DNA from 2 places in the Pseudovibrio sp. Tun.PSC04-5.I4 genome. Region 2 is predicted to be linked to the other one. Evidence: predicted binding sites of a transcription regulator. Region 2 holds the regulator's gene; the other holds the start of a gene.

Region 1 (15,524 bases), 1.2 Mb from region 2:
GCCACAGGCAGGAGATTTTGGCGTGCAGATTGTAGCACCCAGATCCATCATGGCCTGCGCAAAGTCACCGGGCCGGTCTACGGGCGTTACTTCACTCATCAACGGTTTTACTTCGCCCTTCAGCGCAGGCAGTTCTGTCAGCAGGGCGTGGCGGCGAGAAAGGACCCGCTCCACATTGCCGTCAACCACCGCTGCGTGGTGGCCAAATGCGATCGTTGTTATCGCTGCTGCGGTGTAAGGACCAATGCCGGGAAGCTCCAAAAGACGCTTTTCATCCTCAGGAAAACGACCATTATGATGAAGTTGGACATATTGTGCACACTTATACAGATTTCTTGCACGGGAATAATAACCAAGCCCAGCCCATGCTTTTAGGATGTCCTCCTCCTCAGCATTGGCCATATCAGCAAGTGTTGGCCAGCTGTTTACGAAGAGTTTGAAGTAACTCTTTACAGCAGCAACAGTTGTCTGCTGGAGCATAATTTCAGAGATCCAGACATGGTAAGGGTCTGGTTTTACACCGGAAAGTATATCACTCGGTGCCGTTCTCCATGGTAGAGCGCGAGAATTTCTGTCATACCAGTAAAGAAGAAGAAGACTATCGTGCATGGCTATGTGGGTTAACCTTGGTTTTGCTCCCCAAATAATTAGGGAGCCCTTGGTAATTCATGGTACCGCGAAAAATGGGACTGATTTAAAACTAGTATAAAGCAATGGACATATGAGTGCCTTAATCTCATGGCGTGGTGAGGACGATGAAAGCAACTGCTCAAAATCGGGTTCCAAAAAGATCTAGTCGTCAGCTTAACGAGCTGGTCGGTAAGATGATGCACCCTGTCGCCAGAAAGCGTGGATTTGCAAGCGCAGATCTTCTTGCCGCATGGCCGGAGCTTGTTGGCAAGCAGTACCACGGAAAAGTCCAGCCCGGTAGGCTCGTTTGGCCCAGAACGAAAAGTTCTGATGGAGAACAAGTCGCGGAACCTGCGACACTTCTTGTCCATGCTGATGGCCCGTCTGCTTTGTTCTTCACCCATGAGGCACCGCAGCTGCGCGACAGAATAAACGCCTTCCTTGGCTGGAATGCAATAGCGCGCATCAAAGTTGTTCAGCGCCCCATTCTCAAAACCAAAAAGACCACACCTAAGCCTCTGCGCCCACTTTCTGAAATCGAAAATCGCAGAATTGAGCAGAAGGTGGCAAATGTGTCTGATGAGCGGTTGAAGAGTGCGCTGGAAAAGCTTGGCAAGAACATCGTTGCCCGCACACCTGCGGGCGCTGCCTAATATCATCTCATTTCTCAACCTGAATGAATAAGACTACTGGCTAACGACCAAGTCGTACCCTTTTGCGGTATACCCCAGCAGCAAATCAGGCCGTTCCATGAGAAGATACGCCGTTGTGGTTTCTTCAGCGTTGCGTAGCTCAATGGTGTCCCCATTGACCGCCCAGCCAGTCACAGTCTTCAATTCTTCATTGCTGCAACCGCTCGTAGCCGCCTGACCGATAGGGAAACTATTGGTGATAGAGGGTGCTGCCGCTTCAATGCCACCTTTTGGTATCCGGCTGAATTTAACATGGCACGGTGCAGAGGTGTTTCCGCTCCCCTCACTCACAATCCATTTGGTTGAGGTAAGGGCGCTCAGGTCAGTCGTTCCTGTGTAGATAAGCGTAGGTGTTGCTGCAACCTCGATAGGTTCAATCGACGATTTTTGAGTAGTCGAAGGTATAGCTTCAACGAAATCTTCAGATACTGAGGCTTGGCACGCAACCAGTGAGAGACTGAGTAGCATAAGTGTAGTCAAGCGAAGCATGATGTATCCGTATATATTCGTATCGAGTTGAGTAAATCTTTAATAACTCAATAATGAGGCAAAAACAAAACTGCGGGGGGAATTATTATTGTTTTCCATGTATATATTTTGTGGGTATGTTTTCGCGGTGAAATTTTAGCGCAGTTACATTTGAAGGCGTCCATTGCAAAAGTGGCACCTCCCGAACAGGGATGAAAGGTGCGCCTGCGCGGACTTGCAGGTGTATGTCAGAGCAAGAAGGTGACTTTGCGCCATCTTACCAAAATTTAATATTTGTACTCAGGATATCAGTAGCTTCTGACAAGTAATTGCCATAACTTCCTGACAAATAGGAGCTGATTGAGAACGAGTTGTGGGAAGGGCTAATAAAATGTCTTGTTCACCAGCTTGTGATCAAAAACTCTTGGATACGCTGGTTTATACTCGCGCTGAGCTTCTGATTGAAGATAGCTGCGTGTTAACGCGCTGGGTCAGTATTTAGTGCAACACCTATACAAACTTGGGATAGACAAACGTGACACTCTCTCGCCGTAAGTTTCTTGAGCGCTCAAGCGCTTTGACAGCTGCCTCTCTCGCATTTGTAGCCATGCCTACAGTTGCTTCTGCTCAATCCTATTCTGAGGCAGACCTAAACAAGGTTGGCCCGCTTGGCGAAAAAGTGCTCGGCAAGGCTGATGCACCTGTAACTATTATTGAGTATGCATCTTTAACATGTGGCCACTGCGCGAACTTCCACAACACCACATTCAAAGAGCTGAAGACAAAGTACATCGATACCGGCAAAGTCCGTTTTATCTTCCGCGAGTTCCCGTTTGATACGGTTGCTGCCGCTGGCTTTATGCTTGCACGCTGTGCGCCAGAAGACAAATACTTCGATGTTATGGGCTTGATGTTCAAGGAGCAGCGCAACTGGGCCTTTACCAAAGATCCATACAACGCCCTGCTGAATCTGGGCAAGCAGCTAGGTTTAACTGAAGAAGGTGTAAAGGCTTGCTTGACGAATCAGGAAATACTAGACGGAGTAACTAAGGTTCGTGATCACGGTTCAGAGAAGCTGGGCGTAGATTCAACACCAACGTTCTTTATCAACGGTGAAAAAGTGAGCGGAGCACTCTCTCTTGAGGAGTTCAGCACGTACGTGGACAAAAATCTGTAAGAGCGACAGGCAGCCCATTGGGCTGAATGACCTGCCTACAGAGTTGTGTGCGTACCTACGCTTACATGCTTTGAGACAAGGGGGTGCTGCTCTATGAAGTTTCAGCGCCTCCGTGTCCTTGGGTTCAAATCTTTTGTTGAGCCTATGGAGTTCATTTTTGACAATGGCCTCACTGGCATCGTCGGCCCCAATGGCTGCGGCAAATCCAATCTCGTTGAAGCACTGCGTTGGGTTATGGGAGAAAGCTCCTATAAGAACATGCGCGCCTCCGGTATGGATGATGTCATATTCTCTGGCAGCCTAAACCGTCCCGCCAGAAACACCGCAGAAGTTACACTTTTTCTCGATAATTCAGATCGCACAGCGCCCTCCGGTTATAATGATGGTGATGTGTTGGAAGTGACACGTCGCATCGAGCGTGAAGCGGGCTCTGCCTATAAGATTAATGGTAAGGATGCCCGCGCCCGAGATGTTCAGCTCCTGTTTGCGGACGCATCCACAGGCGCACGCTCCCCGGCAATGGTCCGTCAGGGGCAAATCGGCGAGTTGATTTCATCCAAACCAACCTCTCGCCGAAAAATTTTGGAGGAAGCCGCCGGCATCTCCGGTCTCCACAGTCGCCGCAAGGAAGCCGAAATCCGGTTGCGAGCAGCTGAAACCAACCTTGAGCGGTTGGAAGATGTGGTTTTGCAGATTGAGGGCCAATTGGATGGCTTGAAACGACAAGCAAAACAGGCAACGCGATACCGCAACCTGTCCTCGGAAATTCGCAAGGCTGAGGCCATCATACTGTATTTGCGTTGGAAGGAAGCCACCCAGCTGTTGGACGCGGCGCGCAAACAGTATGCTGAAGCTGAAATCGGGATGCGCGATGTCGCTGGTTTGCAAGCCTCCACCGCCAAAGAACAAGCCCTCGCAGCCTACGAAACTCCAAAACTCCGCCAAGCTGCCGCGGGTGCTGCTGTCTCACTCCAGCATCTGATTATTACCCGGAACGACTTGGATTCTGAAGATCGTCGCGTAAAAGAAAAACTGACAGATCTTCAGGCACGTTTGGCGCAGATGGAGCAAGACATTGAGCGTGAAGCTCAGCTCTCAGGCGAAAACGCATCTCATCTGGAAGAGTTGGCAACTGAGAAGCAGGAACTTATTGAAACCGCAGAGACCATGGATGAGCGCACCGCCGAGGCAGAAGAGCTGGTCCTGATCGTAGAAGACAACCTCGATGCCAGTGAGATGAAGCATTCGCGGATCACGCAGGATCATGCAGGCCTCCTCGCAAAGCATACGCAGCTCGAAAATCAAATCTCAAGCATCAGGCAGAAAAGCGCTCGTTTTAAAGAAGAAGCAGATCGCTTCAAAGGGCAACTGGAAGCTGTTGATGCTGACATCAAATCGGCAAGCGGTCCGAGCGATAAACGTGATGAGCTTGAAATAGCTCTGGAGGAGTTGGCGGAGGCTGAAGAAACCGCAGTTCAGGCGGAAGAAACGCTCAGCACCGCTCGTGACCTTGAAAACCAAGGCCGTACTCCACTTAATGAAGCGCATTCTGCTCTCTCCAGATATGAGACCGAGGCGAAAACCCTCCAAGCTGTTCTCTCCGCAGGCCAAAGTGCTGATTGGACACCCGCTGTTGACCGCATGAGCGTTAATCCCGGTCTGGAGACAGCGCTTGGCGCGGCTCTGGGGGAAGACCTCGATGTGGCCATGGAAGACAGCGCCCCGGCGCATTGGAGCCTGAGCGAGAAGAAGACCACTGATCCCGCGCTTCCTGAAGGCACGTCCTCATTAGCCGACTATGTGCAAGCGCCAAAAGAATTGGCACGCCGCCTTTCTCAGATTGCGCTGGTTGAAGCGGAAGACGGTCCAAAACTCGTCAGTCAGTTGCAAGTAGGCCAACGTCTGGTCAGCAGGCAAGGGGACCTATGGCGTTGGGATGGGCTTATTGTAGCTGCCGAAGCGCCAACACCGGCTGCTCAACGGTTGGCACAGCGCAACCGTCTCGTTGAGCTCGACGATCTCCTGGAGCAAACCCGCGAACTCGTGGAAGAGAAGAAAGAAGCTCTCGAAACCGCGACGGAGCAACGGCGACAGGCAGAAGTTAGAGAGCAGGACACTCGGCAAAAACTCCGCCGAGAACAATCCCGTCTTGTGACGTTGCGCGAAGAGCTGGCAACAGCCGAGCGAGCGATTACAGAACTGTCTGTTCGCAAGACAACACTGGAAGAGCAACTTCGCAGAGCTAATGAGGACTTCGAAGAGACTTCGGCGTCATTGGAAGAAGCGGAAAGTGCTGTAGAGGAGCTGCCGGATAGTGCCGGTATGACGGCTGATCTGGAAAACGCAGCAAAAGAAGTTGCCAACACGAGAAACAAACTCGCCGAGGCGAAGGGCGCGACCGATGCCTTGAAGCGGGAAGGGGAGCTTAGAGCTCTCCGTCTGGAGACCATTGAGAAAGACCGGCAGAACTGGGCCCAACGAGCTCAAAATGCGGACAAGCAGATCGCGGTCCTTCGCCAGCGCCGTGATGACGCAGCACAAGAGCGCATGATTCTACTGGAAGCGCCGGAAGAGAATGAGTTGAAACGGCAAGATCTCCTCAGCAGCCTGTCAATTGCAGAAGATGCACGCAAAGCAGCAGATGATAAGCTGGTTGAAGGAGAACGCAGGCAGCTTCTCGCAGACCAGAAAGCCAAAGAGGCGATGGAAGGCTTGTCCGGAGCCCGTGAACGAAAGATTCGTGCAGAAGAGCGGTTAGAGGCAGCAAAACAGCGCCGGACCGACACAGAGCGCCGTGTGGATGAAACGCTGGAAGTCAGTGTCTCCCGTCTTCATGAGATGGCAGGATTATCCCCAGACGCGCCATTGCCTGATGCTGAGGCATCTGAACGTAAACTGGATCGGCTCAAAGCGGAGCGTGAACGTTTGGGTGGTGTAAACCTGCGTGCTGATGAAGAAATGCAAGAAATTACCGACCAGCGAGACACGTTAATCGCTGAAAGAGATGACCTAATTGAAGCTATCAAGAGGTTGCGCACAGGAATCATGAATCTGAATAAGGATGCGCGCGCGCGTCTCATAAGCTCCTTTGACCAGGTAAATGATCACTTCAAGCGCCTCTTTACGCACCTGTTTGGAGGAGGAACCGCAGAGCTGAAATTGGTGGATGCGGAAGACCCTCTGGATGCCGGACTTGAGATTTTTGCACGTCCTCCCGGCAAGAAACCGCAGACTATGACATTGCTGTCCGGCGGCGAACAGGCGTTGACCGCAATGGCGCTGATTTTCGCAGTTTTCCTCACAAACCCTGCGCCAATTTGTGTTTTAGATGAGGTTGACGCACCGCTCGATGATGCCAATGTAGAGCGCTATTGTGCCCTGCTGGAGAACATGGTGCAGAACACAGAAACCAGATTTACAGTGATTACGCATAATCCCATAACCATGGCTCGCATGTCCAGATTGTTCGGTGTCACCATGGCCGAAAGAGGGGTCTCACAGCTCGTATCAGTAGATCTAGATAGGGCAGAACGATTCACCGAACCTGCCTAAAATAAGGTACAATACGGCCTCCTAAGCATCCTTTATACGTATTCTCAGCTAGAAACTCTAAATATCCTATAAATATCAGTTGTTTAGCTTAAGTAGCTCTAACCTTGACAGTCCTCACCACCGGCATTATGGTGCCCCCGACTTTCAGGGGCTTCTCAAGTCTTTGAGCTACCTGCTGCTATGAAGGAAGAATGTAGATGTCTCCCGAAGAGAATAAGCAGAGTAAAAAAGACACGAAAGAAACTGAAGGTCACCTGTCTGAGCGACTAGAAAAACTAGGCAAAACTCTGGACACTCACTTGGACCGCTCCTCTGAAAAAGAGGCAACGAACAAGACGAGTACCAGTGCACTGTCTGGCCTATCGCAGGCTTGGAAGATCTCTTCTGAGTTTGTCGCTGCTATCTTTGTCGGGGGGGCACTCGGCTGGATGGCGGATAGTTGGCTCGGAACCAAGCCTTGGGGGATGATCATTCTTCTGATGCTTGGCTTTGCAGCAGGAGTTTTGAATGTGCTTCGGGAAGCGGGCAAAGTTGCTCAGCCTGAACGTCGTTTAAACTCACGCGACAAGCAGGATTAACTAATTCATCGCGCTCTTGCGCTCGTAAATTGGCACTTCAGGGGTACTACCTGTGGCTGGAAATTCAGGCAACGCGATCGATCCGATCCACCAGTTTCAAATCTCCAAGATCTTTCCTGTGGAGATTGGCGGTGTTGATTTCTCCTTTACCAACGCTTCCTTGTTCATGGTTGTGACTGTCGCTGTGGCGACCTTGTTCCTCGTTCTGTCTACCAACAGACGGGGCTTGATCCCTAGCCGGATGCAGCTCATGGCGGAAATGTCCTATGAGTTTGTTGCTGCTACACTGCGCGGATCAGCTGGAAATGAAGGTATGCGGTTTTTCCCGCTCGTCTTCTCCCTGTTCATGTTCGTGTTCGTCGCAAACATGCTCGGGATGTTCCCATACTTCTATACCATTACAAGTCAGATCATCGTGACATTCGCACTGGCGATGTTGGTGATCGGAACTGTAACGATCTACGGTTTCTTCAAACACGGTACAGGCTTTCTTAAGTTGTTCGTCCCTAGCGGCGTTCCAGCTTTGGTTATCCCGCTTGTCAGCACGATTGAAGTTATCTCTTTCCTTTCCCGTCCGGTTAGCTTGTCCGTTCGTTTGTTCGCAAACATGCTTGCTGGTCACATCACACTGAAGGTTTTTGCAGGCTTCGTTGTAATGCTCACAGGTGCAGGTGCTATCGGCATTGCATCCGCGATCTTACCTCTGGCGCTCACAGTTGCCATCACGGCTCTTGAGTTCCTTGTGGCCTTCCTTCAGGCTTACGTCTTTACCGTTCTTACGTGCATGTATCTTGCAGATGCGCTCCATCCGAGCCACTAAGTAACGCGTAGAATCCGGGTTTCGTACCCAAAACAAAGTCATAGACGATATTGCTAATTTAGGAGCACATGTCATGGAAGCAGAAGCAGCAAAATACATCGGTGCCGGTATCGCCTGCCTTGGTATGGGTGGTGCAGCTCTCGGTCTTGGAAACATCTTCGGCAGCTTCCTTGCCGGCGCGTTGCGTAACCCATCTGCAGCAGATGGACAGTTTGGCCGCCTTATCCTCGGCTTTGCTGTGACCGAAGCTCTCGGCATCTTCTCTCTTCTCGTTGCACTTCTTCTGCTGTTCGCAGTTTAATCGACAGAGAGATTAGAGCGTTTTCTTAGGGACGGTCTCTATTCATAGGGGCCGTCTTTAAAGACTAGAAAGCGTTACGAAGAGCGTTCACGGAGAAGCCGATGTCGAATACTCAAGGCAACCAACTGAATACAACTGCCGAAGTCGGCATTGTAGAGGAAAGCGGAAACTTTCCTCCGTTCGACAGCACGACTTACCCGTCTCAGCTGTTGTGGTTGGTTATTTCGTTCGGCGTATTCTACTGGGTTATGTCGAAGGTGGTTCTGCCACGCATCGGCGGAATCCTTGAAGATCGCCGCGATCGTATCGCAGGTGATATGGCTGAAGCATCCCGTCTCAAGCAAGAGACAGATGAAGCCATTGCTACCTACGAAAGTGCTCTTGCTGAAGCGCGCAAAAAGGCTGGGTCTCTGGCTCTGGTTGCACGTGATAAAGTAAAAGCAGAATCAGAGAGTGCCCGCGCAGTTGCTGAAGAGCAGTTGGCAGCTAAGCTTTCTGAATCTGAACAGAGCATCTCCAGGATTAAAGCTGAAAGCCTGTCTCACGTTGGCGAAATTGCTACCGAGATAACAGGTGAGCTTGTGAAGACACTGATCGGTGGCCGCGCTCCAGCAAAAGCTGAAGTGGCGAAAGCCGTTGAAGCCGCACTTAAGTAAGGGGTGACAGAATGTTCGATGCAACCTTATGGGCACTCGTTGGTCTCATCCTTTTCTTTGTCCTGCTGTGGTACCTGAAAGTACCTGGCAAGATTGGTGCAATGCTTGACCAGCAAGCGGATAATATCAAGCAAGAGCTTGAAGGCGCCCGCAAGCTGCGTGAAGAAGCGCAGGCTCTTATGGCCGAGTACCAACGCAAGCGCAAAGAAGCTGAAGCTGAAGCCACCCAGATCATTGCTGACGCGAAAGTCGAAGCTGTTCGTCTGGCTGATGAAGCCAAAGCGGCTGTTGAAGAAATGATTGTACGCCGCACCAAAGCAGCTGAAGCGAAAATCGCTCAAGCTGAAACAAACGCGGTTGCAGAGGTTCGTGCTCGTGCTGCAGATGTTGCAGTTCTAGCAGCTGAAACCATCGTGACTTCAAGCACAGCTAATAAAGAAGTCGGAGACAAGATTATGGCCGCAAGCATCAAGCAGGTTTCATCCAGCTTGAACTAAAGCGCATTCCGTTTGATTGGCAACAGTCAAACACGCAGAAAGCGCTAGGTATCAGATCTTAGCCACTTCCATTAAGAACATAAAAAGGCTTCCGACTATCGGGAGCCTTTTTCTTTTGTGGTGCCCAAAAGAGTTGCGGGTGAGAGTTAATTCCGTCTTCTTGGTCTAATTTATTTCACAGATCATGCCCAATAAAATCTAAGAGCTTGATTGGCGTTTTATGGCAGCGCCCTCTCGGATTGCTGACGGGACCATCTTATAAGAAGCACTTGCATGGCGTCGGTATAATAGGCGACCGTTTTCATCGGCATTGGATGTTTGTCTCCTAATCAAGTGATCATAGAACTCTTGTGCAGTGGACAACGCTGTTTTAGTTACAATCTTTGAAGTACCAATGGGCATGTAAATTCTCTATCCGGCCTGCATCTCAATTAAGCTCAACATTTATCCAGCCTCAATCCTTTCTCGAATAGGCCGGAAAGAGCAGCGGTGCAGGGGCGTAACGCCGTGTGTCGCGAGAGCTTCTTGATGTACTTTGGTGCCATAACCCTTGTGCTTGGCGAACCCGTATTCTGGGAAGTGCTGATCCATTTTCACCATCAGCCGGTCCCGTGTGACCTTGGCGACGATGGAGGCGGCGGAAATGGCAAGGCAGCGCCCATCGCCTTTAATCAGGGCCTGACCTTCATAGGGCAGGTGAGGCGGCACATCTCGTCCATCAATGAAGAACCGCTTCACAGGGCTGGTTAAACCCCGCGCACAAGCGCGCATGCCTTGCAATGTAGCTTCGCGAATATTGATGCGGTCAATGGTTTTGGCACTTTGTACGCAAATGCTCACCTCAGCAGAGTCTAAAATCTGCTCAAACAATTCTTCCCGCTTATGTTCCGTTAGTTTTTTGGAATCGTTGAGACCCACAGGAAGATTGTCATAGTCGAGAATAGCAGCAGCGATCACAACAGGACCAGCCCATGGGCCGCGGCCTGCTTCATCAATGCCAGCGAACTTGCCAGTCAGATTCTGCTCAACAGTGCGTTCAAACGCAAGGTTTGGAGCATCAGGAAAAGCGATATTGAAGAGGGAATTTGTTGAGTGAGACATAGCCCTCTTTGCCACGCAGGAGCGAGTGTTTCAAGCTATGCTCTAGCTGTCCTCTACAGTAATGAGAGTTGCACACCGCCGCAGGTTGGCTTGATGAAATGCTCGGTAGAGAGTCTGAATGACCTGGGTGATAATCCTTTATTCTTGCAGGTAAGCTGGAACCGCTTTGCCAGGTGATCTGCATAAGGGCCTTTGCCTTTGAACCGCTGGTTCCACTGGGCATCATAATCTTTGCCATCCCGCATAGATCTCAGAAGGCTCAACACGCGGCGATAACTCCCGGGAACTTCGCGTAGCAACCATTCCTTAAACAGCTCTGAGACCTCTCTGGGTAATCGCAGAAGGATATAACTCGCCTCGATGGCGCCATGTTCCTTGCAGATCCCCAAAATGCCTTCCAGCTCATGGTCAGTTAGGCCGGGAATGATCGGCGCAGCAAGGACCGCAGTTGGAATGCCAGCATCGGATAGGGCCTTAATCGTTTGCAAGCGTCGTGCCGGTGTAGAAGCCCGTGGTTCAAGGCTGCGCGCAATCTTCCGGTCAAGCGTTGTTACAGAAATTGCCACCTTTACCAATTTGCGTTTTGCCATATCACTCAGAATATCAATGTCTCGCATCACCAACGCGGATTTGGTGACGATGGTGACGGGATGTCCTGTTTTATTCAGAACTTCCAATATTCCCCGCATGATCTGATGTTGCCGCTCAATTGGCTGATACGGATCGGTGTTGGTTCCAATTGCAATGGGCTTTACTTGATAGGAGGGAGCTCCCAATTCGCGCTCCAGAACCTCAGCTGCATTGGGCTTGGCAAACAAGCGGCTCTCAAAGTCCAACCCCGGTGACAACCCAATAAACGCATGGCTTGGACGCGCAAAGCAGTAGATACAGCCATGTTCGCATCCCCGGTACGGATTAATTGAGCGATCAAACGGCAAATCAGGGGAGGTATTGCGGGTTATGATAGTGCGAGCGGTTTCGATCTGCACTTCAGTTTTTATGGGTGGAAGTTCATCAATTGTTCCCCAACCATCATCCGCCAATTCGCGCGTTTCGCTCTCAAACCGCCCAGACTTATTGGAACGCGCAGCACGACCTTTGCCCGTCATGTTGATCGGTAAAGCGATACCATCAGTTTCTGGTATCACGGTATCTGATGGGTGATTAAGTGCAGTTGACATGAACGACGCACTTCCATTTAAATTGAGAACATAAGTGGAACATCACTTAGTTTCGGAGGATATGCAAGCCATGACTTTTTGGAAATTTACAAATCGGTGTAAACACTAGCAATGATTAGTGCACTTATTCCAACAAAGGACAGTGAACGCCTACTGGTTCACACATTGTCTTCCCTGGTCTCTGCCTCGGCAGAAGGCATCTTGAAAGAAGTTGTTGTCGCCGATGGCGGCTCAACAGATAACAGCGCCATCGTTGCCGATGCCAGCGGAGCGGATTGGATTGAAAGCGGCAATGATGCTGGCTCAGCATTATGCGCCGGAGTGGAGGCGTGTAAACGAGGAGATTGGGTGCTGGTCATCAAACCGGGTGCAATACTGCAAACAGATTGGCAAAACGAAGCTGTGGGCTTCATCGAACGAGCGAGCCGCACCAGGCAGCAAGGGACGATTGTGGGAGTGTATTCCTATCGTTCAGAGGAGTTTGGAGTCTTGGCTCGAGTCAAGCAGACACTGATTGGGTTAAAGCATGCGATGTGGAAGACGACATGTTATGACTTGCCATTTCTTGTGCAGAAAAAATATCTGCAATCCTGTTTAGCGCGCGCGCCAATGCTGAGTGTTAACGCGCAGCTCCAGAAAATTCTGAGGGCTAGTCGAGTACATTGGTTGAACAGTACAGTGGTGTTTCAACGCAACGAAAGTTAGAGCGTTGCATATGCCGGTACCTTGGAGAGGTTATGGATTGGAATCAGCATTTGAACCAATACTGCGAAAGAACCTCGGAGGTATTTTGGTCTGAGCCGCTGAATGCGCTCAGCAATGCCGCGTTTATCATAGCGGCGTTGATTGTGCTTAAAATCTGGTTTACCGCGCAGAAGAACGCAAAAAACACCAGTTCCACGCAAACCAACGCAAACGATTATTCTTCCTTGTTTCTAATAGGTTTGCTGGTAGTCATTGGCGTTGGATCGTTCCTCTTCCATACCTTTGCGACGCAATGGGCCATGCTCGCGGATATTATTCCCATCGCGATATTTATGCTTGCCTATTTCTTCCTCGCAACACGCTGGTATATGCGCGCAAGTTATTGGCTTGCTTGGGGTTCCACGCTTCTATTCTTGGGTGCGATGGCATTTGGTCCAAAGTTATTCTCTGGCTTGCTTGGTTCTACGGCAGGATACGCCCCAGCGCTTCTGGCTATTTTCCTATTCGCAATACTGGTCAGATCAACAAATCACACCACATCAAAAGCACTTTGGTGCGCAAGTATTATCTTCACTTTGTCAATGGGGTTTCGGATTTTAGACGAACCAATCTGTTCAATTCTACCAGTTGGTACACATTCTCTGTGGCATATTTTAAATGCTACGGTTTTGTTTATTCTAATTCGCGCATTTATACGCTTTAAGACTTACTTATATGGTGCAGCTTCCTAAGCGATGGTCTAGGTTTTTGCAAAACGCGACATCTGAACCGGTAATCCTGGTGATTCTCGGTGGCGAGCCGCTCATCAAACAGGTCAGGCAAGAATAGAAAATGACGGAAAAAAAACGCCCTACCTCTGGCGAACTCGACGAACAAGCCCTTTTTTACCACGAGTATCCGCGCCCGGGTAAACTAGAGATCCAAGCTACTAAGCCACTCGGAAACCAACGAGATTTGGCTTTGGCATACTCCCCGGGTGTTGCAGCGCCATGTCTCGCAATTGCAAAAGACCCGTCAAAGGCAGCTGATTACACTGCAAGGCAAAACCTTGTTGGTGTGATTTCCAACGGGACCGCCGTTCTTGGTCTCGGTGCGATTGGTCCGCTGGCATCCAAGCCTGTCATGGAAGGGAAAGCTGTTCTCTTCAAAAAATTCGCAGGCATCGATGTTTTCGACATCGAGGTGGATGAAACCAACGTTGACAAGTTCGTCGATGCGATTTCTGTTCTTGAACCGACTTTCGGCGGGATCAATCTGGAAGATATTAAAGCACCTGAGTGCTTTCAGATCGAGAAGCGCCTGCGCGAAAGAATGAATATCCCAGTTTTCCATGATGACCAGCACGGAACTGCAATTATTGTGGCAGCTGCTGTGCGCAATGGCATGGAGTTGGCTGGAAAAAAACTAGGCGATATCAAGGTAGTTGCTTCCGGTGCTGGTGCCGCCGCTCTGGCTTGTCTCAACCTTCTTGTTGCTTTGGGTGTTAAGCGTGAAAATATTTGGGTGACAGATATTGAAGGCGTCGTTTATGAAGGCCGCGAAAGCCTCATGGATGAGTGGAAATCTGTTTTTGCCCAGAAGACCGACAAACGTACGTTGAACGATGTCATTGATGGCGCTGACGTTTTCCTTGGTCTTTCCGCAGCTGGCGTACTGAAGGCGGAAATGGTCGCCAAAATGGCAAAACGCCCATTGGTGATGGCTCTTGCCAACCCGAATCCGGAAATTATGCCGGAAGATGCGTTAGCTGTTCGTGATGATGTCGTAATGTGTACTGGTCGCTCGGACTACCCGAACCAGGTCAATAACGTTCTGTGTTTCCCCCATATTTTCCGTGGTGCGTTGGACTGCGGAGCGACCACAATCAACGAAGAAATGAAGTTGGCGGCTGTTGAAGCAATCGCTGGTCTCGCACGCGAAGAGCCGACGGACGTAGTTGCCAAAGCCTACGGCGGTGTGGTTCACACGTTTGGTCCAAACTACCTGATCCCGTCTCCATTTGATAATCGCCTGATCCTTCGCATTGCACCCGCTGTTGCAAAAGTGGCAATGGAAACAGGCGTTGCGACCCGGCCGATAGAAAACTTCGACACCTACATGGATAAGCTGAACCGCTTCGTGTTCCGATCCGGCATGGTGATGAAGCCTATCATCACGCAGGCAAAATCCGATAAGCAGCGTGTTATCTATGCCGATGGCGAAGACGAACGCGTTTTGCGTGCAGCGCAGGTGGTGATCGAAGAGGGGCTGGCAACTCCTATCCTCATAGGTCGTCCGCAAGTACTGGAAAACCGTTGTGAGCGCTTCGGTCTCCGCATTCGTCCAGGCAAAGACTTTGAGTTCGTAAATCCGGAAGATGATCCACGTTACCGCTCTTATGTTGATACATTAGTGGAGCTCGTGGGGCGCAAAGGTGTTACGCCGGAATCAGCCAGAACAATGGTGCGTACCAACTCAACTGTGATTGGCGCTTTGGCTCTGCATCGTGGAGAAGCAGATGCGCTTATCACTGGTTTGGAAGGGCGTTTTGACAAGCATTTGCGTGATATTTCCAATATCATTGGTGTTGCTGATGGCGTAGAAGATTTCTCAACATTGTCTTTGCTGATTAATGCCAGCGGCACGTATTTCCTCGCAGATACCTACGTTACGGAGTGTCCATCTGCCGAGGAAGTTGCAGAAATCACTCATCTGGCATCTGAACAGATCAAACGCTTTGGTATTACACCGCGCGCTGCTCTGCTATCACATTCCAACTTTGGCTCCAGAACGTCTGCTACGGCAAAAAAGATGCAGGATGCTTTGCAGCTGATCTGGAAGCAGATCCCTGATCTTGAAGTAGAAGGTGAGATGCATGGTGATGCTGCGTTGAAGCCAGAAATTTTGAAGCGCTATATGCCAGATGCGCATATCTCAGGCCCTGCAAACCTGTTGGTTTTCCCAACCTTGGATGCCTCTAACATTGCGTTGAACCTTATCAAAGCGATGACGGATGCGCTTCATGTCGGCCCAATTCTGCTGGGTGCAAAGAAAACCGCACATATTATCACGCCATCCGTAACATCTCGCGGTATCGTGAATATGACGGCTCTGTCCGCAGTGGATGCGCAATGCCGTAAGGAAAACGCTGGCACTTGCTAAGCGTCACACTGATAGAACAAACCCT
Region 2 (15,524 bases):
TCAAGAAAACTACCATTCAACTGGACGAGGCGATTTTCAGTACCCCAAGGATGACGCGCATAAGGCGTCACCTTAAACCCAAGTTGTTCCCATTGCCCTGCTGCATCCTTCAAAGAGTTTGCAGCAAGAACGATGTGGTCAATTCCCTTAATCAAAGCGCTTCCCCCAAAGCAGAAGATTAAACCAGACGGCTATTATCGCGTGCAGCCCCAACAAAGGATGCAAACAATGGATGCGGATTAAACGGACGAGACTTCAGCTCTGGGTGATATTGCACACCAATGAACCAAGGATGTCCTGCGATTTCCACAGTCTCAGGCAACACGCCATCTGGAGACGTACCGGCAAATCTCAAGCCAACTTGTTCTAGTCTCTCGCGGTATGAAATATTCACTTCATAACGGTGGCGGTGACGCTCAGAAATCTCGCTGGTGCCATAGATCTCGGCGATCTTGCTGCCTGCTTCCAACGTCGCATCGTAAGCTCCAAGGCGCATCGTTCCGCCAAGGTCGCCTTCAGCATGACGCTGTTCTTTCTCGTTACCGCGTGACCACTCAGTCATTAGACCAACAACAGGATCGTTAGTCGGACCAAACTCCGTGGAGCTCGCATCTTTAATACCAGCCATGTTACGCGCAGCTTCAACAACAGCCATCTGCATACCAAAGCAAATACCAAAGTATGGAATTTTGTTTACACGAGCATAATGCGCAGCAGCAATCTTACCTTCAGAACCACGTTCGCCAAATCCACCAGGAACCAGAATGCCGTTCACACTGGCAAGGAACTGGCCGGGGTCTTCTTTTTCAAAGACTTCAGATTCGATCCACTCAAGGTTCACTTTAACGCCGTTAGCAATGCCGCCGTGTACAAGCGCTTCAATCAAAGACTTGTAGGCATCTTTCAGCACTGTGTATTTGCCAACAATCGCAATAGTCACTTCACCTTCTGGGTTCTGGAGTGCCTGCACGATGTTTTCCCAGCGGGATAGATCCGGCGCTGGAGAGCCTGTAATACCAAATGCATCAAGAACCTGCGTATCCAGACCTTCCTTATGGTAGGTCAGTGGCACTTCATAAATGCTTTTGGCATCATAGGCCGGGATAACAGCTTCTTCGCGCACGTTACAAAACTGAGAAAGCTTGCGACGCTCGTTTTCAGGAATCTGACGATCACAACGAACCATCAGAATATCTGGCTGAATACCAATGGACCGCAGCTCTTTCACAGAGTGCTGAGTCGGCTTGGTCTTCATTTCACCAGCACTGGCAATGTAGGGCATCAGTGTCAGGTGAATGTAGACAGCCTGCCCACGCGGTAAGTCATTGCCAAGCTGACGAATAGCCTCAAAGAATGGCAAACCTTCAATGTCACCAACAGTACCACCGATTTCGCAGAGCACGAAATCGTAGCCGTCATTGCCATCCAGAACGAAGTTCTTGATGGCATCAGTAACGTGGGGAATCACCTGAACTGTTCCACCGAGGTAATCACCACGGCGTTCTTTTGCGATGATGTCCTGATAGATGCGCCCGGTTGTTATGTTGTCCTGCTTGTTTGCAGGACGACCTGTGAAGCGCTCGTAGTGACCCAGATCCAAATCTGTTTCAGCGCCATCATCAGTCACATAACACTCACCGTGCTGGTAAGGGCTCATGGTACCTGGGTCAACGTTCAAATAAGGATCAAGCTTACGAAGCCGCACCTTGTATCCGCGGGCCTGTAAAGCCGCACCAAGAGCTGCGGAGGCAAGTCCCTTCCCAAGAGAAGAAACAACACCACCGGTGATGAATATGTACCGTGCCATGGATCGCTACCAGGTTTTATAAGGGCTGGACTTATCAAGGGGCGTGCACGTCTGGGATGCACTGATAATCCGTAAAACCCTATATAATTGAGTTATGTCTGAACGCACGAATGACGGACACTGCACAAAGTGCGGTGCCGTCAAACGACTATTTCAACTGTATCTGCTTTACAGCAGGTTACTGAGCAGGCGGAACCTGCGGGCCAGTAGGCTCACTTTGCTGCTGCAACTGGTCAAGAAGACCATTACCTGCGCCCTGCTCTGTGCCTTGTGACGCAGAGCCAGCAGGCACTTCGTCTAGCAAAGAACCTGGACGGTCGTCGTAACGAGAGATCAAAGAAAGACCGAGCGAGGTTACGAAGAAGCAGGCAGCAAGAATTGCAGTGCCGCGTGTAAGTACATTAGCAGTGCCACGGCTGCTCATTACGCCGCCGCCGCCACCGCCGCCAATACCCAATGCGCCGCCTTCGGAGCGCTGCAGCAAAACCATCGCCACAAGCGCAACTACGACCATCAGGTGGATAACAATAAGAACGGTTTCCATAGGTATCCGTAGGTTTAATGAATTTGATAATCGGCCTTCTAACCGAATTTGCTGCACCTTTCTACCCTAAAGGCGCAGCAAATTGGTGGACTGCGAACAATAAAATTGTATTTCGGAAAATATTAACCGCGGTAAGCCTCGGCAATCCCCAGGAAATCTGCGGCTTTCAGGCTTGCGCCGCCCACTAGAGCACCATCAACGTTATCAACTGCCAACAGTTCTTTTGCGTTGGTGGGCTTAACAGAACCACCATAAAGAACGCGCAGCTTGCTTCCAATTTCGTTGCCAAACTGCTTGATCAGCGTGGAGCGGATGGAAGTATGAACTTCTGCAACATCAGCAGGTGTTGGTGTAAGGCCTGTACCGATAGCCCAAACTGGCTCATATGCAACGACTGAGTTTTCAGCCGTTGTGCCAGCTGGCAATGAACCAAGAGCCTGTTTGGTTACAACATCAAGAGTAGTACCTGCACGGCGTTCGCTCTCAACTTCACCAACACAGACAATCGCGATCAGACCAGCGCGCCATGCAGCTTCAGCCTTATCACAAACGTCAGCATCAGATTCGTTATGATCTACGCGTCGTTCGGAGTGCCCAACTATGACGTACTTACCACCAGCATCGCGGATCATTTCAGCGGAAATATCGCCAGTATGTGCGCCGCTCGCATTCGCATGACAGTTCTGTGCACCGATTCCGATTTTTTCTTGAGAAGCAAGTTGAGAAAGCAACAATGCGGAAGGGCAAATCAAAAGTTCAACTTTTTCGGCAAGTGCTGAATCGTACCCCGTGCCCATTGCCTCTAATTCAGCAGCAGACGCTTTGAGTCCATTCATTTTCCAATTACCAGCAACGAGTGGCCGATTAGTCATTTCTTATCTTCCCCAAATATGAATTTTAATTTCCCGAATGGAATGCGTGCTCACTAGCATAAAACCACTTAAGCCCCATAGCGGATAACCGCTAGTACGAGGAACTTCGTATCTCATGTCGAATCTCACAACCTTTATGCTGTGTAAACTTGCCCCGCAGCAAAAGGGCTACTATTATCCGGCGGCCTTGCATGTGTGCGTGGGAGAAATCTCCTCGCCTTCAACAAGAGAACGGATAAAATTATGCTCGACGCGCTGCGTAATAGCGTAGGTACCTGGTTCGCGAAGCTTCTGATTGGCCTTTTGGTCCTCAGCTTTGCTGTTTGGGGTATCGCTGACGTCTTTACTGGACTTGGCTCCACTTCAGTCGCAACTGTTGGCGACAAAGAAATACCCGCCGAGGATTTCCAGAGAGCTTATGCGCGGGAGATCGACCAGTTGTCGCGCCGTGCTGGCCAGCCGATTAGCCAAGAACAGGCAGCCACGTTTGGTCTCCCTGCTCAGGTCCTGGGTCGCCTGATCGCCGAAGCCACGCTTGATCAGGAAGCATCAAAGCTCCGCATTGGCGTGTCTGATGAAGCAATCATCAAAACCATTCAAGAAACCCCAGCATTTCAGGGTGTGAATGGATACGATCGAAATCGTCTCAGTCAAGTTCTCTACAACATGGGTGTAAACGAAGACGAATTCGTAATGCTGCAGCAACAAATCGCAGAGCGCCAACAGCTCGCAGAAGCTGTAATTGGAGGCATTACGACACCCAACGCGATGCTTGAAGCTTTTGACAAATACACAATGGAAGAGCGCAAGGTTGAGTATATTGTACTCCCACAGAGCTCTCTTTCAGAAGTTCCTGTACCAAGCGCAGAAGAGCTAAATGCGTATTTTGAAGAAAACAAAGCAAACTACAGAGCTCCCGAATACCGCAGCGCAGCTCTTATCGAGCTCACTGCAGATAAAATTGCGAAACCAGAAAGTGTAACGAAAGAAGAGATTGCGCAGGAATATGAGCGCACTAAAAATCGTTACCAAAGTCAGGAACAACGCCGGATCTTCCAGATCCCCTTCCAATCCATGGAAGAGGCTGAAGCTGCCGCGGTTAAACTGAGTTCTGGCGAAACCTTTGAAGATCTGATGAATGAACGGGATCTAAGCGAAAGCGATGTAGATCTCGGCACTATGAATAAGTCGGGCTTCCTCGATGAAAAAATCGCTGACGCGGCTTTTTCTCTTCATGAAGGACAAGTCAGCGGTGTTGTTGAAGGTCAGTTTTCAAACGTCATTTTGTTTGCAAAAGAAGTGAAACCAGCTGCTGTGAAACCTCAAAACGAAGTTGATCAGGAACTGCGCACCAACGTTGCACAGGCGAACGCGGCCAACGAAGTAGACGACCTTTACAACGAAATTGAAGATGCGCGCGCAGGCGGCAGCACCTTCAAGGAAATTGCAGAGCGTTTCTCACTCGCCCTCTCACAGACACCTGACTTCGATGCATCAGGCAAAAATGAAGCTGGCGAAACAGTTACACTGCCACAAGCAGACGTTCTTGCAACTTCAGTATTCTCCACTGATGTGGGTGTAGAAAACGACCCGCTTGAAATCGGCCGCACCGGTCATCTTTGGTACGAAGTATCCGAAGTGAAACCATCTCGCGACAGAGAGCTCTCTGAAGTCGAGACGGCTGTAGTTGCGGACTGGACTGCAATGCGAACCGCTGACTTATTGGAAGAAAAGGCAAAAGCCCTTCTTGCTGATGTTCAGGCTGGCAAGTCCCTTACAGACATTGCCCTTGCTGAAGATCTTCAAACCAACGTGTCTCAGCCTTTTACACGTAACGGCGGAAACCCAAATCTATCAGGCTCAGCAATCACCGCAGCGTTCTCCGGCCCAACAGGCACAGCGGCGCAGGTTCCTGGCAACAACGAAGATCGCATTCTTCTTGTTCTGACAGACACCACAGCACCGGCCTTTATGACCGAATCAGAGAACGTAAAACGCATTGACCAGCAGCTTTCAGGCGCGTTGGAAGGCTCCCTGCTCAACCAGTTTGTTGCGCAACTGGAAAGCGCGGAAGGCGTGAAAGTTAATCAGGCACTCTTCGGCCAGTTGTCTGGTCTCGACCATCAATAGACAAATCTTTGTCGAAAATAGGCCCGTCACGCCCCTCGGCGTGGCGGGCTTTTGTTTATCTCCTAGACAGGCCTCCCAAAGCTATCTAATAGTTAGCCATTGAGCGCATTAAGGAATTACCTAAGAGATTGAGGGGGATTTTTCACCGTGAGCAATCTAAAAAATCTCATCGCAATAGCAGCTGACGGCAAAGCGCTGGATCGGGCTCAAGCCCGCGAGGCTTTCGAGATCATCATGTCTGGTGAAGCAACTCCAGCGCAAATCGGCGGGTTTTTGATGGCCCTTCGCATTCGCGGAGAAACCATTGACGAGATTTCTGCCGCCGTAGAAACAATGCGCGCCAAGATGATCCCGGTAGAAGCACCTACAAACGCCATCGACATTGTTGGAACTGGCGGGGATTCTTCCGGCTCCTACAACATTTCTACATGCACAGCGATCGTTGTTGCAGGCTGTGATGTAACAGTCGCCAAACACGGCAACCGCTCTCTCTCATCCAAATCAGGCTCTGCAGAGGCATTAGCTGAACTCGGTGTCAATCTGGACCTCAATGCAAATGGCATCAGTCACTGCATTAAGGAGGCTGGCATTGGCTTCATGTTCGCGCCCAACCACCACAAGGCGATGCGCCACGTGGGCCCAGCCCGTATTGAGCTTGGCACCAGAACCATCTTCAACATCCTCGGTCCACTCGCCAGCCCTGCAAGTGTAAAGCGCCAGATGACAGGTGTATTCGCGCAGCAATGGGTCGTGCCAATCGCCAACACCCTAAAGGAACTGGGTACCGAAAAGGCATGGATCGTAAACGGGTCTGACGGCATGGACGAAATCACCACAACAGGCTCGTCCTTCGTAGCCGAGTTGAAAGACGGCGTCATTAACACCTTTACGATTAATCCTGAAGATGCAGGCCTGCCGCTGGCTAGAGCTGCAGACCTGAAGGGCGGAGACCCGAAAGCCAACGCGCAAGCTTTGAGAGAAGTTCTGCAAGGCGCTAAAAATGCTTATCGCGATATCGTGCTATTCAACTCAGCAGCCTCTCTGATTGTCGCCGACAAAGTAACAGATCTGAAAGACGGAGTGGAAATGGCAGCCCATGCAATAGATTCTGGCAATGCCCTTTCCCGTCTGGATAGACTTGTAGAGGCATCCGATGCCGCAACTGCCGCCGCAATGAAACTTTAAGACCGTAGGCCCATGTCAGATATCCTAAAGAAAATAGAAGCTTACAAACGTGAAGAAATCGCAGCTGCAAAAGCGCGAACTTCACTTTCTGATCTCCAAAATGATGCAAAAGCTGCATCACCAACGCGCGGATTTGCAAACTCCTTAAAGGCAAAACACGCCAATGGCGATTATGCTCTCATTGCAGAGGTTAAAAAGGCGAGCCCTTCCAAAGGCCTCATTCGCGCAGACTTCAACCCACCGGTGCTAGCCAAAGCCTATGAAAACGGCGGAGCTGCATGTCTTTCCGTCCTGACAGATACCCCGTCATTTCAAGGTAAACCAGAATATTTGGTTGCATCACGCGAGGCCGTATCTCTGCCAGTGTTGCGCAAAGATTTCCTTTATGACACCTACCAGGTGTTTGAAGCACGCGCTTGGGGAGCCGATTGTATCCTCATCATTATGGCAGCTGTGGATGATGTTCTGGCCAAAGAGCTGGAATATACTGCATTCGAGCTCGGAATGGATGCACTCATTGAGGTGCATGACGAAGCTGAGCTGGAGCGTGCGCTGAAGCTCTCCTCGCCGCTCATAGGTATCAACAACCGCAACCTCAAGACTTTCGAAACCTCTCTGGAAACAAGTGAACGCCTCGCACCGCGGGTCCCCAAAGACAGGATCATCGTCGGCGAAAGCGGCCTGTTCACACCGCAAGACCTCTCCAGAATGAAAAACTCCGGCATCTCCACATTCCTCATCGGCGAAAGCCTGATGCGGCAGGATGATGTTGAAAGCGCAACCAAAGCGCTTCTGAAAAGATAATAAAAAAACTGGCTTCAATGTGGAGCCAACCTACTGATTTAAAACCCGTCCAGAGGCCCTTCCATGTCAGAACTTTCGCCAAAACTTACCCACCTTGATGAGAGCGGCGCGGCCCATATGGTCGATATTTCGGAGAAAGAAGTCACCACGCGTATAGCTCGCGCAGGTGGGCAGGTGAAGATGTTGCCTGAAACTCTGGACATGATCCTCTCTGGCAATGCCAAAAAAGGTGACGTGCTGGCAACCGCACGGATCGCTGGCATTATGGCAGCCAAGAAAACTCACGAGCTAATCCCACTATGTCATCCGCTGATGCTATCTAAGGTTCAGGTAGACTTCACACCAAACCCGAACCTACCGGGAATCGAAATTGAAGTCTTTGCAAAAGTTGCAGGCCAGACTGGCATTGAGATGGAAGCGCTGACAGCTGCGTCTGTTGCGTGTTTGACAATCTACGATATGGCCAAAGCGGTTGATCGTTCTATGGAAATCGGAGAAATCCGGCTTCTGGAGAAGAAGGGCGGCAAGTCCGGTCATTTCCTGGCTGAGGAGGATAACTCCTGATGAGCTTGATCAGCATTGACGACGCACTTGAACGCCTTTTGAAAGGCGTTGAGGCAACACAAACAGAGCATCTCCCTCTTCTGGAAGCTGGAGAACGAGTGCTCGCAGAAGATGTTGCAGCAACGAGAACACAACCTCCGTTTTCTGCTTCCGCTATGGATGGCTACGCGGTCAAAGCAGCCGATACCAGTGATCCCAACAGATCGCTGAAGGTGATAAGTGAGGTTGCAGCAGGTCATAGTTATGACGGAACGCTACAGCATGGTGAAGCTCTTCGCATATTTACGGGCGCTCCAGTTCCTGATGGCGTCGACGCCGTTTTGATGCAGGAAAATGCACGCCGCGACGGGGATAACCTCTTTTGCGAAGAAGCGGTCCCTGTTGGTAAGTTTATCCGCCCGGCTGGCCTGGACTTCAAAGAAGGTGAAGTCCTCCTCAAGCAAGGCGACATACTAGGCTTCCGCGAACTCGCCTTAGCTGGCGCTATGAATCATGCAACACTGCCGTTGCATAAAAAGCCACTGGTTGCGATCCTCGCTAATGGAGATGAACTGGTAGAACCCGGTGAGACGCCCGGCCCGAATCAAATCATCGCCTCCAACCAGGTCGGCATCGCCGAGTTTGTTCGCAGCCTTGGCGGAACACCGCTAATGCTTGGCATTGCACCCGATCAACCACAAGAAATCACCGCACGTGTGAAGCAAGCGATTGAGGCCAAGGCAGACGTTTTGGTGACACTTGGCGGCGCATCAGTTGGCGACCACGATCTCATTCAAGATGTGTTGGGCGCTGAAGGCATGGAACTTGGCTTTTGGCGTATTGCTATGCGTCCCGGTAAACCACTGATGGCAGGCTCCCTTGGACCAATGAAAGTCCTCGGCCTCCCCGGCAATCCTGTTTCAAGTTTGGTCTGCGCCCTCCTCTTCCTCGGTCCACTGCTGAATAAAATGCTCGGGCGAACCGTAACTCAAACAAATCAAAACGTTATCAAAGCGACGCTGACGGCAGCCCTCCCGGAAAACGACCTGCGTCAGGACTACTTACGTGCGCAGGTAACGACAGACGACCAAGGCAATCTCACAACAGAGCCGTTTGCAAAACAAGACTCCTCAATGCTGGCCCTGTTGGCAAAGGCAGATGCTTTAATCATTAGAAAACCACACGCTGCAGCTGCAAATGTGGGTGATCAGGTTGACCTTTTAAAACTACGCTAAGCCAATTGGTAATGAATGGGCAACCCATGTCCACTCACCCTTCAAAATCCAAATCCCCCAGTTCTTGCAGGGCCTAACTGCAACAAAGCCATTGCAGAACACAATGAGAACAGGTAGAGTACGTTCGTGTTTTGTCCTTCCAATCGCATAAGTTGAACACCATCAAGTTAATTTTGGAAGGCTAAGAGCGGACGGCCTGAACGCCGTTGGATATCAATTTGCGCAAATGATGAGCGAACGGGGATAAAAGATGCTTACACAGAAGCAACACGAGCTTTTGATGTTCATCCATCAACGCTTGAAAGAAGCAGGTGTTCCACCGTCTTTTGACGAGATGAAAGATGCGCTGGATCTCCGTTCTAAATCAGGCATCCACCGTCTGATCACAGCGCTGGAAGAACGCGGCTTCATCCGCCGTCTTCCAAACCGCGCAAGAGCTCTCGAGATCCTTAGGTTGCCTGATTCCATCGCACCAGGCTTAAAGCCAATAACCAAGGAAAAAGGCTTTGCACCTGAGGTGATTGAGGGATCTCTTGGCAAAAAGAGCACGAACCCACCGTCAGCTTTCCGACCACGATCACCTGACGAAGTTCCGACGCTGGAAATTCCGGTCATGGGCCGCATTGCTGCTGGCGTACCGATTGAAGCAATCCAGACGCAAAGCCACTCTATCGCGATGCCGGCTGACCTGTTGGGTCGCGGCGAACATTATGCCCTGGAAGTCAAAGGCGACTCCATGATTGACGCTGGCATCTACGACGGGGATACAGTGCTCATAAAACGGGGTGATGAAGCTGAGAACGGTGAAATTGTAGTCGCCCTTATCGATGATGAAGAAGCAACGTTGAAGCGCCTGCGCAAAAAAGGGGCCTCAGTCGCGTTGGAAGCGGCCAACCCCGCCTACGAAACTCGCATCTTCGGGCCGGGCCGGGTTCGCATTCAAGGCAAGATGACTGCGCTCTTCCGCCGCTATTAAGCCACTGACATCACCAGATACCTGCGGATTCCATGGTCTGCGCTGAGCTGCATAAGCCCAGCGCACTTTTTTTATGCGATGACCGGGCGGTCCTCTTGCTGTAAACCACACATAAGCTGAACCGCGCGTTTCCAGCATTTTCTGATCTATCACCAACTCAGCCTTACAAGATGCCGGGGCTTGAAACTGGGCAACGACAATTGTTGCCATATCACAATCTGATATCAGGCTTTCTGCACGCTTAGACTGCGCCAACATTAAAGGCGCAGTCGTTTTATCTTCATCCAATAAAACTGATCTCGAAAACACCTGCAGGATACAACCAGCCTTATCACAGCGTCGGTCCTTTGCTCTGGCCTTATGAGCCTTGAATGCCTGAGAAGGCACTCCTCCTGCCTTCAGCAGGCTGCTAGACGTAAATGACAGTCTTGATGATGTGAGTCGCAATGTCCCATCCGCATCATAAAACGCAATGTGCATTCCTGTTTCCGTCACAATGAGATCAGGTGCGCTGTAGATCAGAAAACAAAAGACAGCTCCCGCAAAGCTAGGGAAAGCAAACCACTTCAAGCAAAATGGCAAAAGACATAATCCGAGTATAGCGAGGATTATGAGCCAGTACCCGAGCTCACTTGCAACACCAATACCACTTTGCCCTTCACTGAGTGAGCTCACCCAGTACGCAGCCTTCAAAACGAGCTGCAATCCCGCTTCCATGCCGTGCAGAAAAAACGCTTCGGCCCCAACAGGAATTGCCAGCAAACTTAGTAAGCCAAGGGGCATAACCACAAAGGTCACAAGTGGCATGGCGAGGATATTTCCCAGTAATCCATAGGGCGCAACTTGCTCAAAATGCATCGCGGCAAGCGGTGCTGTCGCCAATCCCGCAACCAGTGAGGTAAATGCGCAAGCTACCAACCACCGGGAAGATCTCCTCAGAAAGCCTTGAAAACCAACAGGATTTCTATTGGCAGTTGCCCCATCAATAGGCTTTAATCGGTCTTTCACAAAAGTATAAGCAGCGAGTAACGCTAAAACTGCGATGAACGACATCTGGAACCCTGGCGCTAAAACCTCCTCCGGCGCCAAGCTAAGCAACACCAGACAGGCCAGCGCCAGCCCGCGCATACTTAGCGCCCGCCGTCCCAGCAACCCAGCGCATAAAACCAGAACCGCCATGAGAAAAGCCCGCTGCGTTGCAACCGAAGCCCCTGATAATCCGAGATAAACGATTGCAGCCATCAAGGCAGCCAAAGTGCTGTAAGCGTGAATATGCCCGCGCAATGCTAAAGTGGAACTGAGGGATAACAGCAGCCGCGACGCAAGAAACACAAGCGATGTAACAAGGCCCATATGCATGCCCGAGATAGCGAGGACGTGAGCTAATCCTGCTTGTCGGAGAGCGCTCTTATCGATTTTGGAAAGATAGTCCCGTTTCCCCACCAGCAACGCCACCGCAAAGGCACTTTCAGGGCTGTAATCCAACACTTTGCGGATGCGTTGTGCGATGCTGATCCGTACACTCTCAATCACGCCCACAAACCCTATCCCCTCAGGATTGGCAGAAACGACGGGCCGTGAGAGCGCATATCCAACTGCACCAATTCCATCAAAAAACGCTGTGCGAGCAAAATCGTAGCTTCCAGGACGCACCACCCCGCCAGGTGGTAACAACCGCGCTTTCAAAACGATGTTATCCCCCAGAGAAGGCGCAGTTTTCATCCCCTTAATGCTGAGACGGATCAAAAAGGTAAAACGAGTTGTTCCCTTTTCAGGTGAACCAACTGAAGGCCGCAACACGACAGAATAGGAGTTATTACCGGACTGCTTCACAGCGGTGATAACACCTTCTACCTTACGCGTCACGGGTCGCTCCAAGCGCTCCGTTTGCAACCATTCCACACGCAAATCAGCAAGGAAAAATCCAGCGGAAAAGAACAGAAGTGCCAACAAACCGTAATGAGCTTTCCTCGCATACCGTGCTCGAAACACCAGCAGAACCAGTGCAATAAAGGGTATTACGCTCAATAGACCCCACGGCTCTGCAGGCAGGGAAAAATAGCAAAGCACACCTGCAAGGTGGCAAAGCGCATACCACACAATACCTTGCCCCCTATCCCAATCCTGCACAAAGGCCGCACGGGCATAACTGCCGGCAGCAGCCCAATCCGGATGAAGAACAAACATCCAACCCTGCTGAAGCCAGCCCTTCAAGTGCCCAACAGCTTGATATAAGTACGAGCTAAACGGTTGGTATTGCTCACAAACCACATCACTTGCGTCGCTATGTGAGTTCTCTGCGTTTTTTGGCAAAAAATTGCGTTGTTTTGACACTTGGTCATCTGCAATAAAATCCCCGGCAGAGGGACCAGCAAAAATCTTATCCTCCTCCACGCACAGTTCGCCTATTCTGATAGCACCACCACCAGATTGCGACTTGCCTGAGGATGATTGCCCCTCGTGCACCCTAAGCCCCTTTCTGCCTCTTGGGAGAAACCCCACGCTATGGTACACAGCCAGAAGAGATACGGCGCCCCGTCGTAATTACCCCAAATTTATCTATGTAACCTGCGAGATTTCTGATTAGGCCTATGACCAAAAACGTCGTTACGCGCTTTGCGCCCTCCCCAACTGGCTACCTTCATATTGGTGGCGCCCGTACAGCTCTATTCAACTGGCTCTATGCTAAGCGCCATGGTGGCAAAATGCTGCTGCGCATTGAAGACACTGACCGCTCACGCTCCTCCGAAGAGGCGGTTGATGCGCTGCTGGACGGCTTGACATGGCTGGGCATGGACTGGGACGGCGAGCCGATTTCTCAGTACGGCAATGCAGACCGTCACCGCGAAGTTGCTGAGCAGATGGTGAAGGATGGCACTGCCTACTACTGCTACAGCACACCTGAAGAAGTGAATGCGATGCGTGAAAAAGCGCGCGCTGAAAGCCGCCCGCCGCGTTACGACGGCACATGGCGTGAGCGCGATGCATCACAGGCACCTGCTGGCATCTCTCCGGCAGTTCGCTTGAAGGCTCCACAGGATGGCGAAACCATCGTGCAGGATGAAGTTCAAGGCACCGTAAAGTTCCCTAACAAAGACATGGACGATCTGGTCCTGCTGCGCTCTGACGGCAATCCAACCTACATGTTGGCTGTGGTGGTCGATGATCACGACATGGGCGTGACCCATATTGTGCGCGGTGATGACCACCTCACCAACGCAGCGCGTCAGGCTCTCATCTACAACGCCCTGAACTGGGAAGTGCCAGTCATGGCGCATATCCCGCTGATCTACGGACCAGACGGCGCAAAACTTTCCAAACGCCACGGCGCAATTGGCGCAGAAGCTTACCGTGCAATGGGTTACTTGCCGTCTGCTATGCGCAATTACCTTGCACGCCTTGGCTGGTCTCATGGAGATGATGAGATCTTCTCTACTGAGCAGATGATCGAGTGGTTTGGTTTTGACGCGATTGGTAAATCCCCATCCCGCTTCGATTTCAAAAAACTGGAAAACCTGAACGCCCATTACATGCGCTCTGAGGGTGATGACAGTCTGATGAAAGACTTCCTCGTCTACCTGATGGACGTAGAAGGCGGCATGGATGTCATGCGGTGGATTTCAGGCGATGGGAACATTGACAAGTTGGTTGCAGCCCTCCCGGGTCTCAAAGAGCGTGCAAAGACACTTGTAGAACTACAAGAGTCCGCTAGATATCTTTGGGTGCAACGCCCACTGGATCTCGATGAAAAAGCCGAAAAACTACTTTCTGAGGAAGCGCGTGCTGTTCTTGGAAAAGTGCTTCCAAAACTGGAGTCTCTTGAAGAATGGACTGCCCAAACAACTGATGCTGCAGTGCGGGAAGTTGCCGAAGCAGAAGAACTAAAGCTCGGTAAAGTTGCTCAGCCATTGCGCGCTGCACTCACAGGTCGTGGCACATCCCCAGGCATCTTTGATGTGCTCGAAGTTCTCGGAAAAGAAGAATCTTGCGCACGAATTCGTGATTTCGCAGCATAATCCGCTGAATTAAAAAAGAAACTACCGCTACAAGACTTAGCCATTCGTAGCGGTAGTTACACTTATAACTAAAAGCCGTGGTTGCGAGCGCTTGCGACATCGCGTCAAATGAGATAGGCAGTTTCACGACAACACTCTCCTCCGGGCGGAAACGTCAGTTCATGCGGTGTATTCACTTGTACACAAATGGAACTCATATCGCATGAGGAGATACAACATGGGGGTTGCCTTGATATGAGCGACAAAACAGCGAAACTGACTATCGGAACACAGAGCTGGGATTTTAATATCAGCTCCGGATCCATAGGCCCTGATGTCATAGACATCGGATCGCTATACAAAGAAACAGGCCAGTTCACTCTGGATCCAGGTTTCACGTCCACTGCCTCATGCGAATCCAAGATCACCTACATCGATGGTGACAAGGGGACGCTTCTGTACCGTGGCTATCCGATTGAACAGCTCGCCGAACATGGCGACTTTCTGGAATCCTGCTACCTGCTGCTGTACGGCGAATTGCCATCACGCGCAGAAAAGGATGATTTCGTACATCGTGTGACCTATCACACAATGATCCACGATCAGATGAGCTCTTTCTTCAAGGGTTATCGCCGTGACGCCCACCCAATGGCAGTCATGACCGGTACCGTTGGAGCAATGTCTTCTTTCTACCATGACAGCACCGACATCTCCGATCCACATCTGCGCATGGTTGCATCCCTGCGTATGATCGCGAAGATGCCAACAATCGCTGCCATGGCCTATAAATACCACGTTGGTCAGCCGTTCGTTTACCCAAGAAACGATCTGGATTATGCATCCAACTTCCTGCACATGTGCTTTGCGGTTCCATGTGAAGAATACAAGGTAAACCCGGTTCTGGCGCGCGCTATGGACCGTATCTTTATCCTTCATGCAGACCACGAGCAGAATGCGTCCACATCCACAGTCCGTCTGGCTGGTTCCTCAGGTGCTAACCCGTTTGCATGTATTGCAGCTGGTATTGCATGTCTGTGGGGGCCATCTCACGGCGGTGCGAATGAGGCAGCTCTCAACATGCTCTCCGAAATCGGTACTGTTGACCGTATTCCTGAGTACGTTGCACGTGCAAAAGACAAAAATGATCCATTCCGCCTCATGGGCTTTGGTCACCGCGTCTACAAAAACTATGATCCACGCGCACGCATCATGCAGAAAACCTGTCATGAAGTACTCGCAGAGCTGGGTCACCAGGACGATCCGCTTCTGGAAGTTGCAATGGAGCTGGAAAAGATTGCTCTTAACGATCCTTACTTCGTTGAGAAAAAACTTTACCCGAACATTGACTTCTACTCCGGTATCACTCTGCGTGCACTGGGCTTCCCAACCACCATGTTCACAGTGCTCTTCGCACTGGCACGGACTGTCGGTTG

The links. Region 2 encodes LexA, which represses DNA repair genes until DNA is damaged. Its sites were predicted from a motif close to TGTTCNNNNTGTGTTCNG; they were not measured.
Region 1: the regulator LexA is predicted to act here: its motif matches at 11,678-11,695, upstream of BLS62_RS07260 (PA0069 family radical SAM protein).

The regions. Positions count from the first base shown of each region.
Region 1 covers NZ_FNLB01000006.1:475,591-491,114, forward strand. Annotated here, with positions in the region: gene mutY (A/G-specific adenine glycosylase) at 1-609, opposite strand, end outside; gene BLS62_RS07210 (DUF721 domain-containing protein) at 756-1,283, shown strand; gene BLS62_RS07215 (hypothetical protein) at 1,317-1,811, opposite strand; gene BLS62_RS07220 (DsbA family protein) at 2,326-2,967, shown strand; gene smc (chromosome segregation protein SMC) at 3,061-6,519, shown strand; gene BLS62_RS07230 (AtpZ/AtpI family protein) at 6,717-7,097, shown strand; gene BLS62_RS07235 (F0F1 ATP synthase subunit A) at 7,150-7,917, shown strand; gene BLS62_RS07240 (F0F1 ATP synthase subunit C) at 7,991-8,218, shown strand; gene BLS62_RS07245 (F0F1 ATP synthase subunit B) at 8,320-8,874, shown strand; gene BLS62_RS07250 (F0F1 ATP synthase subunit B family protein) at 8,886-9,371, shown strand; gene BLS62_RS07255 (ribonuclease HII) at 9,816-10,472, opposite strand; gene BLS62_RS07260 (PA0069 family radical SAM protein) at 10,526-11,581, opposite strand; gene BLS62_RS07265 (glycosyltransferase family 2 protein) at 11,765-12,358, shown strand; gene BLS62_RS07270 (ceramidase domain-containing protein) at 12,391-13,089, shown strand; gene BLS62_RS07275 (NADP-dependent malic enzyme) at 13,190-15,499, shown strand.
Region 2 covers NZ_FNLB01000006.1:1,652,172-1,667,695, forward strand. Annotated here, with positions in the region: gene BLS62_RS12655 (VOC family protein) at 1-155, opposite strand, end outside; gene BLS62_RS12660 (CTP synthase) at 179-1,807, opposite strand; gene secG (preprotein translocase subunit SecG) at 1,986-2,351, opposite strand; gene tpiA (triose-phosphate isomerase) at 2,474-3,223, opposite strand; gene BLS62_RS12675 (peptidylprolyl isomerase) at 3,467-5,353, shown strand; gene trpD (anthranilate phosphoribosyltransferase) at 5,501-6,538, shown strand; gene trpC (indole-3-glycerol phosphate synthase TrpC) at 6,551-7,342, shown strand; gene moaC (cyclic pyranopterin monophosphate synthase MoaC) at 7,406-7,906, shown strand; gene glp (molybdopterin molybdotransferase MoeA) at 7,906-9,120, shown strand; gene lexA (transcriptional repressor LexA) at 9,371-10,096, shown strand; gene BLS62_RS12705 (ComEC/Rec2 family competence protein) at 9,992-12,283, opposite strand; gene gltX (glutamate--tRNA ligase) at 12,688-14,112, shown strand; gene gltA (citrate synthase) at 14,347-15,524, shown strand, end outside.